Regions from separate parts of the Yersinia vastinensis genome, predicted to be linked through region 1. Evidence: predicted binding sites of a transcription regulator. Region 1 holds the regulator's gene; each other region holds the start of a gene.

Region 1 (3,230 bases):
ACACCCTGAGCAACCCCGAAAGGAGAGAGCTATGTCTTTTGAATTACCTGCATTACCTTATGCACAAAATGCGCTAGAACCGCATATTTCGGCTGAAACCCTGGAATACCATTACGGTAAGCACCACAACACCTATGTGGTTAACCTCAATAATCTGATTAAAGATACTGAATTTGCTGGTAAGACGTTGGAAGAGATCGTGAAAACTTCCAGTGGCGGTATCTTTAATAATGCGGCCCAAGTCTGGAACCACACCTTTTACTGGCATTGCCTATCCCCTAATGGTGGCGGTGAACCGACCGGCAAAGTGGCGGATGCCATTAATCAATCGTTTGGTTCTTTTGCTGAATTTAAGGCGCAGTTTACTGATGCGGCAGTGAAAAATTTTGGCGCAGGCTGGACATGGCTGGTAAAAAAAGCAGATGGTAAGCTGGCAATTGTCAGCACATCAAATGCTGCCACGCCACTGACAACTGCTGATAAACCATTGTTGACTGTTGATGTGTGGGAACACGCCTATTACATCGATTATCGCAACGCACGACCAAAATATCTGGAGAACTTCTGGGCACTGGTTAACTGGTCCTTCGTCGAGAAGAATTTAGCCTGATATTGTAAAAATAATTAAGGGCGGAATTATCCGCCCTACTTAGCACTTCACACCGGCAAGCGGTTTAATTAATTCATGACCGCCACGAAGCTAAAGACAATAATCATCGCCAGCGCGCCAACAGTCGTAATCAGCGACATTTTCAGATTGGTATCCATAAATACTCCTCAGCCGGTTAGTTTTAGTAGGGAAAAGGCACATAATTAGTGCGTTAAATTATTTTCCCACAGTTAGGAAAAAAAATCTTGTGCTCATTACGCACTTTATAACATTGATTAGCTCTTCCCCTTTTCCTCCAGATCAGACAAAATTCGCAGTTCATAACTGCATACCGACTAATAACGTCCAATAAATACTCTCAGACAATCAGCGGATTCAACTATCCAGCCTACTATCATGTTTCTGTCTGAGCGGTTTTCGAGTCATGCAGGCAAACGATTAACATAATACTTACCTGCTGTAACAGGTAAGCTTAGGAGTTATTTTTTTATGGCAACGATTAAAGATGTGGCCAAACATGCGGGTGTGTCCACCACCACCGTTTCGCACGTGATCAATAAAACTCGTTTCGTCGCCGAAAACACCAAGGCTGCCGTGTGGGCGGCAATTAAAGAATTGCATTATTCGCCCAGTGCTGTGGCTCGCAGTTTGAAAGTCAATCACACAAAGTCAATTGGTTTGCTGGCAACATCCAGTGAAGCGCCCTATTTTGCTGAAGTGATCGAAGCGGTTGAAAATAGCTGTTATAGCAAGGGCTATACCCTGATTTTATGTAACTCTCATAATAATCTGGATAAGCAAAAAGCGTATCTGGCCATGCTGGCGCAAAAACGTGTCGATGGCCTATTAGTAATGTGTTCTGAATATCCAGAACAACTATTAGGGATGCTGGAAGATTATCGCAATATCCCCATGGTGGTGATGGATTGGGGCACTGCGCGCGGTGATTTTACCGATTCAATCATTGATAATGCATTTGAAGGCGGCTATTTAGCAGGCCGTTATCTGATTGAGCGCGGTCATCGTGATATTGGAGCCATCCCCGGCCAACTGTCGCGAAATACCGGCGGGGGCCGCCATCAAGGTTTTCTGAAAGCTTTAGAGGAGGCCAACATCACGCTGCGTGATGAGTGGGTGGTCCAGGGCGATTTTGAACCCGAATCGGGCTATAAAGCCATGCATCAGATTCTAACGCAAAAACATCGCCCTACCGCCGTATTCTGTGGTGGAGATATTATGGCCATGGGCGCAATATGCGCAGCTGATGAACTGGGCTTGCGAGTGCCGCAAGATATTTCGGTGATCGGGTATGATAACGTGCGTAATGCCCGCTATTTCTCGCCAGCGCTCACAACGATTCACCAACCCAAAGAGCGATTAGGTGAAACTGCCTTTGCCATGTTGTTGGATCGTATTGTCAGCAAACGCGAAGATCCGCAGACCATTGAGGTGCATCCAAAATTGGTCGAACGCCGTTCTGTGGCTGACGGTCCATACCGCGACTACCGCCGTTAACCCTCTTTGGCCGGTAGCTTTCAATGCCACCGGCCACTACTGCTCAACTCCCTCGCCAAACTGCGCATTATCGTCTCTTAGCCACTCGTCATTTAGCGTGACACTGTCACCCAAATAATCTAGCAGCCAAGCCAAAGCGGGAGAATGGTTATTCTGCTCCCAAGTTAAACAGCATGGGCTATCGGGAAGTGGCTCCGCCAACGTTAATACCGTCAACTTTCCTTGCGCAATCAAAGGCGACACCATATGAGCAGGCACCATGCCAATGCACAATCCTTCACACAAACAATCAATTCCGGTCATCCAATCCGGTGCCACCAATCGCTGTTGATTATCCAACGTCCAGGTGTCCCGTTTTGGCAGGTTTCTCGCCGTGTCTTCTAAACACAACGAGGGGTAAGGCCGTAATTGATCGTCACTCAGTGACCCTGTCAAACGAGCAAGAGGATGGTCAATGCTGACCACACAGAGCCATGACAAGAATCCCATATCACGAAACACAAACCGCCCTCTCACCGGGATTGCACGTGTTGCACCAATAGCCATATCAGCCTGCCCATCCACCAGCGCATCCCAGACGCCATTAAACACTTCATAGCGTACCCGCAACTCAACATCAGGGAAATGACGATAAAAATCTAATACTAAGTGGCGGCTCCGCTGCGGTTTGACTATTTTATCCACCACAATATTGAGTTGGCCACGCCAGCCATTCGCCACTTGCTGGCACTGACGGCGTGTGTCATTCATTTTTTTGATAACATCTCGAGCTTCTTTAATAAAAACCAGCCCCGCAGGGGTCAACTCCACGTCTCTGTGGCGCCGTTCAAACAACGGAACTGCCAACCACTCTTCCAGTTGGCGTACGGTATAACTCACCGCAGACGGCACACGGTGCAATTCTTGGGCGGCTGCACTGAAGCTCCCCGTACGAGCTACGGCATCAACCACATCCAACGCATATTCCGACCACATTTTTTCTGCCTCTTTTCACTCAATCGTTTGCTATCAATTTTTTTGATAGCATGTCGCAAATATTACCGGTTCACAACAGAATATCGCGCCGTATAGAATGCCCCCGCAATAAATCCCTAATGATAAAATT
Region 2 (3,230 bases), 2.2 Mb from region 1:
CAAGCCACTACGCATTGCCTATCATACACCTTGCCACATGGAAAAAATGGGTTGGACGGCTTATACCTTGGCATTGTTACAGCGAATCCCCGGTATTGAGCTGGTGGTCTTGGATTCTCAGTGCTGCGGGATTGCAGGGACTTATGGCTTTAAATCAGAGAACTACGCAACAGCTCAAGGGATTGGATCATCGCTATTCCAGCAAATAGAGGACAGTGGTGTTGATTTGGTGATAACCGACTGCGAAACCTGTAAGTGGCAGATTGAGATGTCGACGAGTAAGAAGTGTGAGCATCCGATGACGTTGCTGGCACAATCTCTCAAAGGATGATGTAGACAGCGCGCGGTTTGCCGCGCGCTATTAAGGTAGATTATTTCAGTTTTAAGGTACTGATGATGGACTCTGCTTCAGTTTGCGCTTGTTGCTGGTTCTCCGCAGGCAGCGTAATCTGCATTGTTATCAAGTGATTATCCACTTTCCCCATCAAGACAGATGAATAAGCTTTGTCGCCGCCACTGGTAATAATGCTGTCCAGTTGCTGGAAAGGCTGCCCATCAACTTTGATTTCTTTATTCGTCACGACTTGTAGATTGGCATCACGGGCGCGCTGCTGTTCTGCCAAGCGGTCAGTCAGGACATTCAAACTCTCATTGGTGTTATCACCTAAAATCACGATAACCGCTTTATCGCCCGTTTTATTGGCATAAACGTGCATGTTGTTGGCTTGATTGCCCATTTTCCCGCTTTGGTCTGATAAGTCTGCTGGTAAGCTAAACGCGACTTTACCCTCTAACAGGCTGATTGGCTGGCCAACATTATTATCGCTGCTACCATCACAAGCACTTAATCCTGCAACCAACAGGCCGACGGCGAGAAATTTGGTTATTTTATGCATGAGAATCCCTTATTGATGATTAATCGTCTTATCGCACCTTATTCAGACGCCAAAAGCAATCTATTGTTCAGCGGGACTCATCTGAGTTAGTGCTTGCTGACTGGTTTTTTTAGCAAAGTATTTCAATAACACATTGAGCATCACGCCATAGGCTGGCAGGAAGAAAAGCATGCAGATCAGTAGCTTGAAACTATAATCTACCAAGGCGATTTCGACCCAGTTTGCAGCCATAAACGGGTCAGTACTGCGATAGAACGCAATAAAGAAGAACGCCATCGTGTCACTGATATTGCCAAAGAACATGGCCGCAGTAGGGGCAACCCACCAAGCACTGCGCTGGCGTAGGCGATTAAACACTTGAACATCAAGAATTTGTCCAAGCACATAGGCCATAAAGCTAGCCACGGCGATGCGCGCTACCACCCAATTAAAACTGGTTAATGCCGGGAACCCTTGCCAGCTTCCCTGATAAAACAGGGCTGAAATAAGGTACGAAATAAGCAGTGCAGGCACCATGACAGACAAAATAATTCGGCGCGCCAATGGGGCACCAAAAATCCGCACAGTCAGGTCAGTGGCTAAGAAGATAAACGGAAAGGTAAAAGCCCCCCACGTGGTGTGAAAACCGAAGATAGAGATCGGTAATTGCACCAGATAGTTGCTGGAGGTAATGATGACAATATGGAATAGCGACAGCCATACCAAAGCGGTCATCCGCTGTTGGGCAGTAAACGAAAACATAAATGTGACCTTTTTGGTTATTGGGGTGAGGGAACCCAAACAAAATATGCCGCAATTTCTGCGACGCGGCGGCATAATACGCGTTTGCGCAACGAATGCAATGGTTAATTTTAACGCAAACGTTAGCGCAACTTGCACCTGGAAAACAGCAGAGTAAACTATCGAACCTCTTTTATATTGCTGCTAACCCACAAGAGAATTGCAATGACCGATATTTTTGCCAATCCGGATAAAACACTTGATGCACTGGGGCTACGTTGCCCAGAGCCAGTTATGATGGTGCGTAAAACCGTCCGGAATATGGAAGACGGTCAAACGCTATTAATTATTGCTGATGATCCCGCCACGACCCGCGATATCCCCGGTTTTTGCCGCTTTATGGATCACCAGCTATTAGCGCAAGATACCGTACAGACACCTTACCGGTATCTGGTCAAAAAAGGGGCAAAAGCAGGGTAGTCTGCCGCTTTGCCCGAGTTCTCAAACCTCTCTTCTGCGCAACAATCTTAGGGCATTGGCGGTCACTAAGGCGGTTGCGCCAGAATCAGCTAACACCGCCAGCCACAAACCGGTTAAACCGAGCAAGGTGGTGACCAGAAAAATCCCTTTTAGCCCCAATGCGATAGTAATATTTTGGCGAATATTGGCGTTAGCTGCCCGTGATAGCAGAATAATTTCTGCCAACCCGGTAAGCCGATTATGGGTCAATGCGGCATCGGCTGTTTCCAAAGCAACGTCCGTACCACTGCCCATGGCAATACCAATACTTGCGGCTTTCATCGCAGGGGCATCATTAATACCGTCGCCGACCATCACGGTAGGTTGGCTCTCATTGAGCGCCATAACGGCCTGTACTTTATCGGCAGGGAGCAATCCAGCACGGTAATCAATTCCTAGCTCACCAGCAATTGCAGCTGCTGCTCGTGGATTATCACCGGTCAACATCACACCTTGAATACCTAACTTTTTGAGTGAATCAATGGCTTGTTTGGCATCAGGGCGTAACGTGTCACGCAGGGCCAATAAACCAATAAGTTTCTCATTTTCCAGCACTGCGACGGCGGTTTTACCGCTGCTTTCTAACTGATCGAGTAGGTTCTGCCACTCGGGTGTCAATAACGTCGGTGATATTTTTCCAGGCGCGCTGACACGAACTGCAAGACCGTTAACTACCCCTTCAACTCCCACCCCCGCTAACGCACGGCGCTCTTCAGCCAGTGGCAGTATGGACATGTTCTTTTGCGCTGATTGTATAATTGCGACAGCTAATGGATGGTGTGATCCAGCTTCGACTGCTGCCGCCAGTGCTAACAGGCGAGATTCACTCACGTTGGGCGCGGGGAGAATATCGGTCACTTTCGGCTTACCCTCCGTCAGAGTCCCTGTTTTGTCAAAAGCGACGGCCTGAATACGGCCAAGCTGCTCAAGTGCCGCGCCTCCTTTAATCAGCGCGCCACGCCGTGTAGCCGCAGCCAATGCCGAGGTAATCGCTGCTGGTGTGGAAATAACCAATGCGCACGGGCAACCAATAAGCAGCAGTGTCAGGCCACGGTAAATCCAGGTTTCCCAAGGTTCGGCGAAAACCAAAGGTGG
Region 3 (3,230 bases), 700 kb from region 1:
CCGCCAAGGCTTATTGGCAGCCAGTTTGCCGGGGCGTTTTCAGATAGTGAGTGAACAACCGCGGTTGATTTTGGATGTGGCTCATAACCCTCATGCGGCACGATACCTAACGGACAGGCTAGCTCAACTGCCAAAACAGGGCAAAGTGCGGGCGGTCATCGGGATGCTATCAGATAAAGATATTGCGGGTACGCTGGCGTGTTTATCTGAGCAAGTTGATGAGTGGTATTGTGCGCCATTGGAAGGTCCGCGTGGGGCCAGTGCAGAGCAGTTAGCTGAACATCTGGCACAGTCACGTCAGTTTAGTGATGTAGAAACAGCGTGGCGTCAGGCCATGCAAGATGCCGGACCACGGGATGTGGTCATTGTCTGTGGCTCTTTCCACACTGTTGCTCATGTGATGGCTGCATTGAATCTGTGACAGCGTTGAGTTTGTAAAGACATTGAAGGAGAGCGAGTGGCAAGTAAGTTTCAGAACCGTTTAGTCGGGACCATCATTCTGGTGGCCTTGGGCGTGATTGTGCTGCCGGGGCTACTGGATGGTAAAAAAAAGCATTATGAGGATGAGTTTGCTGCCATTCCCTTAGTGCCAAAACCCGGTGACAGCCAAGAGATTGATGCGGTTCCACCGGTCAGTCAACCCCTGCCTATTGCGCCGCCAGAAGGTGCTGCGCAAGCTGTGGGTATTCCTAAAGATGATTCCGTTTCTCAAGCTGCGAATGATGCCGGTAACTTACCCTCTGAACCCACAATCGTAGCGCCACCGGTAATACAAAGTAAGCCGGTTGAGGTGAAACCTGTTGAGCGAAAACCGGTCGAAACTAAGCCGGTTGAAACTAAACCGGTAGAAAGTCGACCTGTTGAAACCAAGCCCACTCCTGTTGAGAAAAAACCGCAGGAAGTGAAGCCAGAGATCAAACCGCCGGCTGAAGAAAAAGCGCCAGTAGGGCAGGCGTATGTCGTCCAACTCGGTGCACTGAAAAATGCGGCTAAAGTGAATGAAATTGTCGCGACACTGCGTCTGTCGGGCCATCGGGCATTTACGGTGCCAGCGACACCTGTTCAGGGTCAGATTACTCGGTTATATGTCGGGCCGGATGCGTCAAAACAGAAATTGCAATCGGCTTTGCCAGAGCTTAATTCATTAAGCGGCTTGAGTGGACAGGTTAGGCCTTATAGTACCGGGCGTTAAAGTTTGTCCAAGGGTTAAGATATCAGGGTGTACAGGGTTCTAGCGGCTTCTTGGTGCGGCGATGGTTATTTTTAAGTCACCGCACTTTAAGCGCCTATCCCATTAGGGTTGTTTTATTTGCCATTTTGAACCTGAGCAGTGTTCAGAATCCTCACGTACTTCGTGTACGCTCCGGTTCTTGCGCGCTGTTTGTGTTCAAACTGACCGCAACAATCACACCTACTGGGATAAGCTTTCATTTTCGCGGGTAAGAATTCCTCTACGCAAACGTTTTCTTTTTCTGTTAGAATTCGCCGCGAACAGGATGCAGCGGCGATTTCGTCATTGGAATAGTCATGGTCTGGATTGATTACGTCATTATAGGGATTATCGGATTTTCTGCTTTAGTTAGCTTAATCCGGGGTTTTGTCCGTGAAGCATTGTCACTTGTAACATGGGGATGTGCGTTTTTTGTTGCCAGCCATTTTTACACTTACCTTGCTGTCTACTTCACTCGCTTTGAGGATGAGGTGGTACGCAACGGAATTGCCATCGGCATTTTGTTCATCGCGACATTGATTGTCGGGGCTATTGTTAACTATGTGATTGGTTCATTGGTTGAGCGTACTGGGTTATCAGGAACTGACCGGGTGCTGGGGATCTGTTTTGGCGCGCTGCGAGGTGTTCTGATAGTCTCTGCCATGTTGTTCTTTCTGGATACGTTTACTGGCTTTTCGCAGAGTGTCGACTGGAAGCAGTCACAATTAATCCCGCAGTTCAGTTATATCATCAGGTGGTTCTTTGACTACCTGCAGAGCACGTCGAGTTTCTTACCGAATCAATTACCGATTCGGAGCGGCTTATGAGGAAAAGACAACATGTGCGGTATTGTCGGTATCGCCGGTTTTGCACCGGTAAACCAGTCGATTTATGATGCGTTGACGGTGCTTCAGCACCGAGGCCAGGATGCTGCAGGCATCGTTACCATTGATGCCCATAATGGGTTCCGGCTGCGTAAAGCAAACGGCTTGGTGAAGGATGTATTTGAAACCCGGCATATGCTGCGTTTACAGGGGAATATGGGTATTGGCCATGTTCGCTACCCAACGGCAGGCAGTTCCAGTGCTTCCGAGGCTCAGCCTTTCTACGTTAACTCACCGTTTGGTATCACTCTGGCCCATAACGGGAATCTGACTAACGCTCACCAGCTGAGAAAGAAATTATTCGAAGTTTCTCGCCGTCATGTGAACACCACTTCTGACTCAGAAATTCTGCTGAATATTTTTGCCAGTGAATTGGACCGTTTCCAACATTATCCGTTGGAATCAGATAACATTTTCGCCGCTGTTGCTGCGACGCACCAATTAATTCGTGGGGCATATGCTTGTGTCGCGATGATTATCGGCCACGGTATGGTCGCGTTCCGTGACCCTAACGGTATTCGCCCACTGGTGATTGGTAAGCGCACTTTAGCTGATGGTCGCAATGAATACATGGTTGCGTCTGAAAGTGTGGCATTGGATACCCTTGGCTTCGAATTCCTGCGCGATGTTGCTCCGGGCGAAGCGGTGTATATCACCGAAAAAGGCCAGTTGTTCACCCGCCAGTGTGCTGAAAATCCGAAATACAATCCGTGCTTGTTTGAGTATGTTTATTTTGCCCGTCCAGACTCCTTTATGGACAAGATTTCGGTTTACAGTGCGCGTGTGCGCATGGGCCAGAAATTGGGGGCGAAAATTGCCAAGCAATGGGAAGATCTGGACATTGATGTCGTGATCCCTATCCCAGAAACCTCCTGCGATATCGCGCTGGAAATCGCCCGCATCTTGGATAAACCGTATCGCCAGGGGTTTGTGAAAAACCGCTATGTAGGCCGGACCTTCATCATGCCGGGCCAGCAAGAACGCCGTAAATCTGTACGCCGTAAACTGAATGCCAACCGTGCAGAATTCCGCGATAAGAATGTGTTATTGGTGGATGACTCTATTGTGCGTGGTACTACGTCGGAACAGATCGTCGAGATGGCGCGTGATGCAGGGGCGAAGAAGGTTTATTTTGC
Region 4 (3,230 bases), 2.4 Mb from region 1:
ATCGGAGCATAAAAAAATGGCCGGTATCATTTACGACCGGCCATTTCAGTGATGCGTGAACGAAAAGATTATTTTTCTTGTGGGAAGAGGAGGTTAAGTACAATGGCAGTAATACCACCGGCCGCAATCCCAGAAGAAAGTAAAGTTTTGACCCAGTCAGGAGCAAATTGCAGAATCAATGGCTGTTGTGCCACACCCATGCCAACTGCCAATGATAGCGCCATAATCATAATCGCGCGGCGATTAAGGGTCTCACGTGACACGATACGCACGCCGGAGGCTGCAATGGTGCCGAACATCACGAGAGTTGCGCCGCCCAGTACAGGCTCAGGAATATGTTGCACAAATCCCGCCACTGCTGGGAATAAACCCAGAACAATTAGCATCAGTGCCACAACAAAACCGACATAACGGCTGGCAACCCCAGTCAACTGGATCACGCCATTGTTCTGACCGAAACAGGAGTTAGGGAAGGTGTTGAACACGGCTGATAACATGGAATTCAAGCCATTCGCCAAGACACCGCCTTTCAGGCGCTTCATATACAGCGGGCCATGTACCGGTTGCTCTGATACATCGGAGGTCGCCGTAATGTCTCCAATGGTTTCAAGTGAGGTCACCATGAAGATAAGCATCAGGGGGATCAGCAGGTTCCAGTCAAAAGACAGACCATAATACAGTGGTGTTGGGATAGTAATCAGAGCGGTGTCGACGACTGGGCGACTTTCCGGCAACATGCCCAGCGTCCAAGCCAACAGATACCCCACCGCCATGGCGATAACTAAAGAAGCTACACGCAGATACGGATTGCGCTGGCGATTGAGTAAAATAATGACTAACAACACTGCGCCGGCTAATAACAGATTTTTCGGGGCACCAAAGGTATGGTCGCTCATCGCACCATAACCACCGCCAATAGATGTTAGCCCAACCTGAATTAATGACAGACCGATAATCATCACTACAATACCGGAAACCAACGGCGTGATAATTCGGCGTGCCAGATGCAGGAAGCGGGAGAGGATGATTTCAGTGCAGGATGCGACCATTAAAGTGCCGAACAACGCAGCCATCATAGTTGGGATATCTGCCCCACCATTTTTTAGTGCCAGTCCCCCCATGATCAGTGGAGAAACAAAGTTAAAGCTCGTGCCCTGAATCGATAACAAACCTGAGCCAACTGGCCCCCAGGTTTTAATTTGTAACAGTGATGCCAGACCGGATGCAAACAGCGACATACTGATAATCCGTTGGGTATCTTCCGCTGGCAATCCCAATGCCTGACAAATCAATAGGCCAGGAGTTATCACTGCGACAAACATGGCTAATAAGTGCTGGCAGGCGGCAAACAGTGTTTGGGCCAGTGGTGGGCGGTCTTCTAAGCGATAAATAAGTTCACTAGGGCGAGTTGTTGCCTGTGATGGCGTATCAAGTTCGGCGGATTGCGTAGACATGGAGTGGCATTCCCGGATCGGCAAAGAGGGCATTTTAATGATCCGCTTCACAAAAGCAATCGGTTGCGCTGTATTTTGTTAAATATTTATCTCTGGCAAGATTCTCTTTTTTTCTATTACAAAACTTGTAATTCGTGGCGTTTTTTTTTCTAATCCCCTTCTACTATTTTGGCGTTTATTAAGGAACCGTCTAACGTCATATTTTTATTCGATATTTTAATCGCATGGAGTACCAAGATGTTTCATCTCGATACCTATGGCACGCTTGTTGCGGCCTGTCTGGTTTTATTGTTAGGCCGAAAGCTCGTAAAAACCGTTCCTTTTCTCAAAAAGTACACTATTCCTGAGCCGGTTGCCGGTGGGTTGCTGGTGGCTTTTATGCTGCTATTGATGCAAAAGACCCTCGGTTGGGAAATCAGTTTTGATATGTCGCTGAAAGATCCCTTGATGCTGGCATTCTTTGCAACTATTGGTCTAAATGCCAATCTGGCCAGTTTACGTGCTGGTGGAAAGGCCTTGGGCGTCTTCGTATTTGTCGTCGTCGGTTTACTCTTGATGCAGAACGCGATTGGTATTGCGCTCGCAAAATTGATGGGGTTAGACCCACTGATGGGGTTATTGGCCGGTTCAATTACGTTATCAGGTGGGCACGGCACGGGGGCTGCCTGGAGTAAAGTTTTCGTTGAGCGTTATGGCTTTGAAAATGCAACTGAAGTTGCCATGGCCTGCGCGACCTTTGGTCTCGTGCTGGGCGGATTAATTGGCGGCCCGGTTGCCCGCTATCTGGTCAAGCACTCTTCCACACCAGACGGCACACCGGAAGATAGCGAAGTGCCTTCCGCGTTTGAAAAACCTTCTGCCGGGCGCATGATTACCTCGTTGGTATTGGTCGAAACCATCGCCATGATTGCCATTTGCTTAATGGTTGGCCAAGTGATTGCCAGCGGGTTGCAGGGCACAATGTTTGAATTGCCGACCTTTGTCTGTGTGTTATTTGTTGGGGTTATCCTCAGCAACACATTGTCAACGATAGGTTTTTATAAGGTTTTTGATCGCGCGGTATCAATATTAGGTAACGTCAGTTTGTCACTGTTTCTGGCGATGGCACTGATGAGCTTGAAACTGTGGGAGTTGGCCTCGTTGGCACTGCCGATGCTCGTTATCTTGTCGGTTCAGGCATTGGCAATGGCGTTGTACGCTATTTTTGTCACTTATCGGCTGATGGGTAAAAACTATGATGCAGCTGTGTTGGCGGCAGGGCATTGTGGTTTTGGTTTAGGTGCAACCCCCACCGCTATTGCCAATATGCAGGCAATAACTGACCGTTTTGGCCCGTCACATTTAGCTTTTTTGGTGGTACCAATGGTTGGCGCGTTCTTTATTGATATTGTTAACGTGATCGTGATTAAGCTTTATCTGTTGCTACCAATCTTCCCTGCAGTTGTGGGGTAATTGGCACTAAGGGCTGGTTTATTCACCAGCCCTAGACTCATTAATTAAATAGTTAGGCATTGGTATAACGGACTCGCTCCGGCAACCAACGCTCTATCAATGCCCGTGCATGTTCGGGATATTGTTGATGCAGGTGGCGAGCGACCCGCTGCACTTCGGGAATCATTGCCTGATCACGCAGTAAATCAGCCACTTTAAACTCGGCGCTGCCGGTCTGGCGTGTCCCTAATAATTCGCCGGGGCCACGAATTTCTAAATCTCTTTGTGCAATAACAAAGCCATCATTACTGTCACGTAACACTTGTAAACGCATCTGGGCAGTTT

What was found. The regulator PurR, encoded in region 1, represses purine synthesis genes. The targets are predictions, from matches to a motif close to CANGCAAACGTTTGCNTG.
Region 2: tusA (sulfurtransferase TusA) is a predicted target of PurR. The motif match lies at 1,750-1,767, and genes of this name have one in related genera.
Region 3: cvpA (colicin V production protein) is a predicted target of PurR. The motif match lies at 1,453-1,470, and genes of this name have one in related genera.
Region 4: ACIOG0_RS21575 (NCS2 family protein) is a predicted target of PurR. The motif match lies at 1,507-1,524, and genes of this name have one in related genera.

The regions. Positions count from the first base shown of each region.
Region 1 is NZ_CP173260.1:2,256,582-2,259,811, reverse strand. It holds gene sodB (superoxide dismutase [Fe]) at 32-610, shown strand; gene ACIOG0_RS10605 (YnhF family membrane protein) at 679-768, opposite strand; gene purR (HTH-type transcriptional repressor PurR) at 1,100-2,125, shown strand; gene punR (DNA-binding transcriptional activator PunR) at 2,162-3,100, opposite strand.
Region 2 is NZ_CP173260.1:4,461,653-4,464,882, reverse strand. It holds gene glpC (anaerobic glycerol-3-phosphate dehydrogenase subunit GlpC) at 1-331, shown strand, start outside; gene ACIOG0_RS20670 (DcrB family lipoprotein) at 372-896, opposite strand; gene ACIOG0_RS20665 (7-cyano-7-deazaguanine/7-aminomethyl-7-deazaguanine transporter) at 957-1,637, opposite strand; gene tusA (sulfurtransferase TusA) at 1,842-2,096, shown strand; gene ACIOG0_RS20655 (zinc/cadmium/mercury/lead-transporting ATPase) at 2,118-3,230, opposite strand, start outside.
Region 3 is NZ_CP173260.1:1,556,574-1,559,803, forward strand. It holds gene folC (bifunctional tetrahydrofolate synthase/dihydrofolate synthase) at 1-421, shown strand, start outside; gene dedD (cell division protein DedD) at 458-1,192, shown strand; gene cvpA (colicin V production protein) at 1,528-2,037, shown strand; gene purF (amidophosphoribosyltransferase) at 2,050-3,230, shown strand, end outside.
Region 4 is NZ_CP173260.1:4,656,861-4,660,090, reverse strand. It holds gene ACIOG0_RS21575 (NCS2 family protein) at 69-1,454, opposite strand; gene gltS (sodium/glutamate symporter) at 1,692-2,906, shown strand; gene recG (ATP-dependent DNA helicase RecG) at 2,959-3,230, opposite strand, start outside.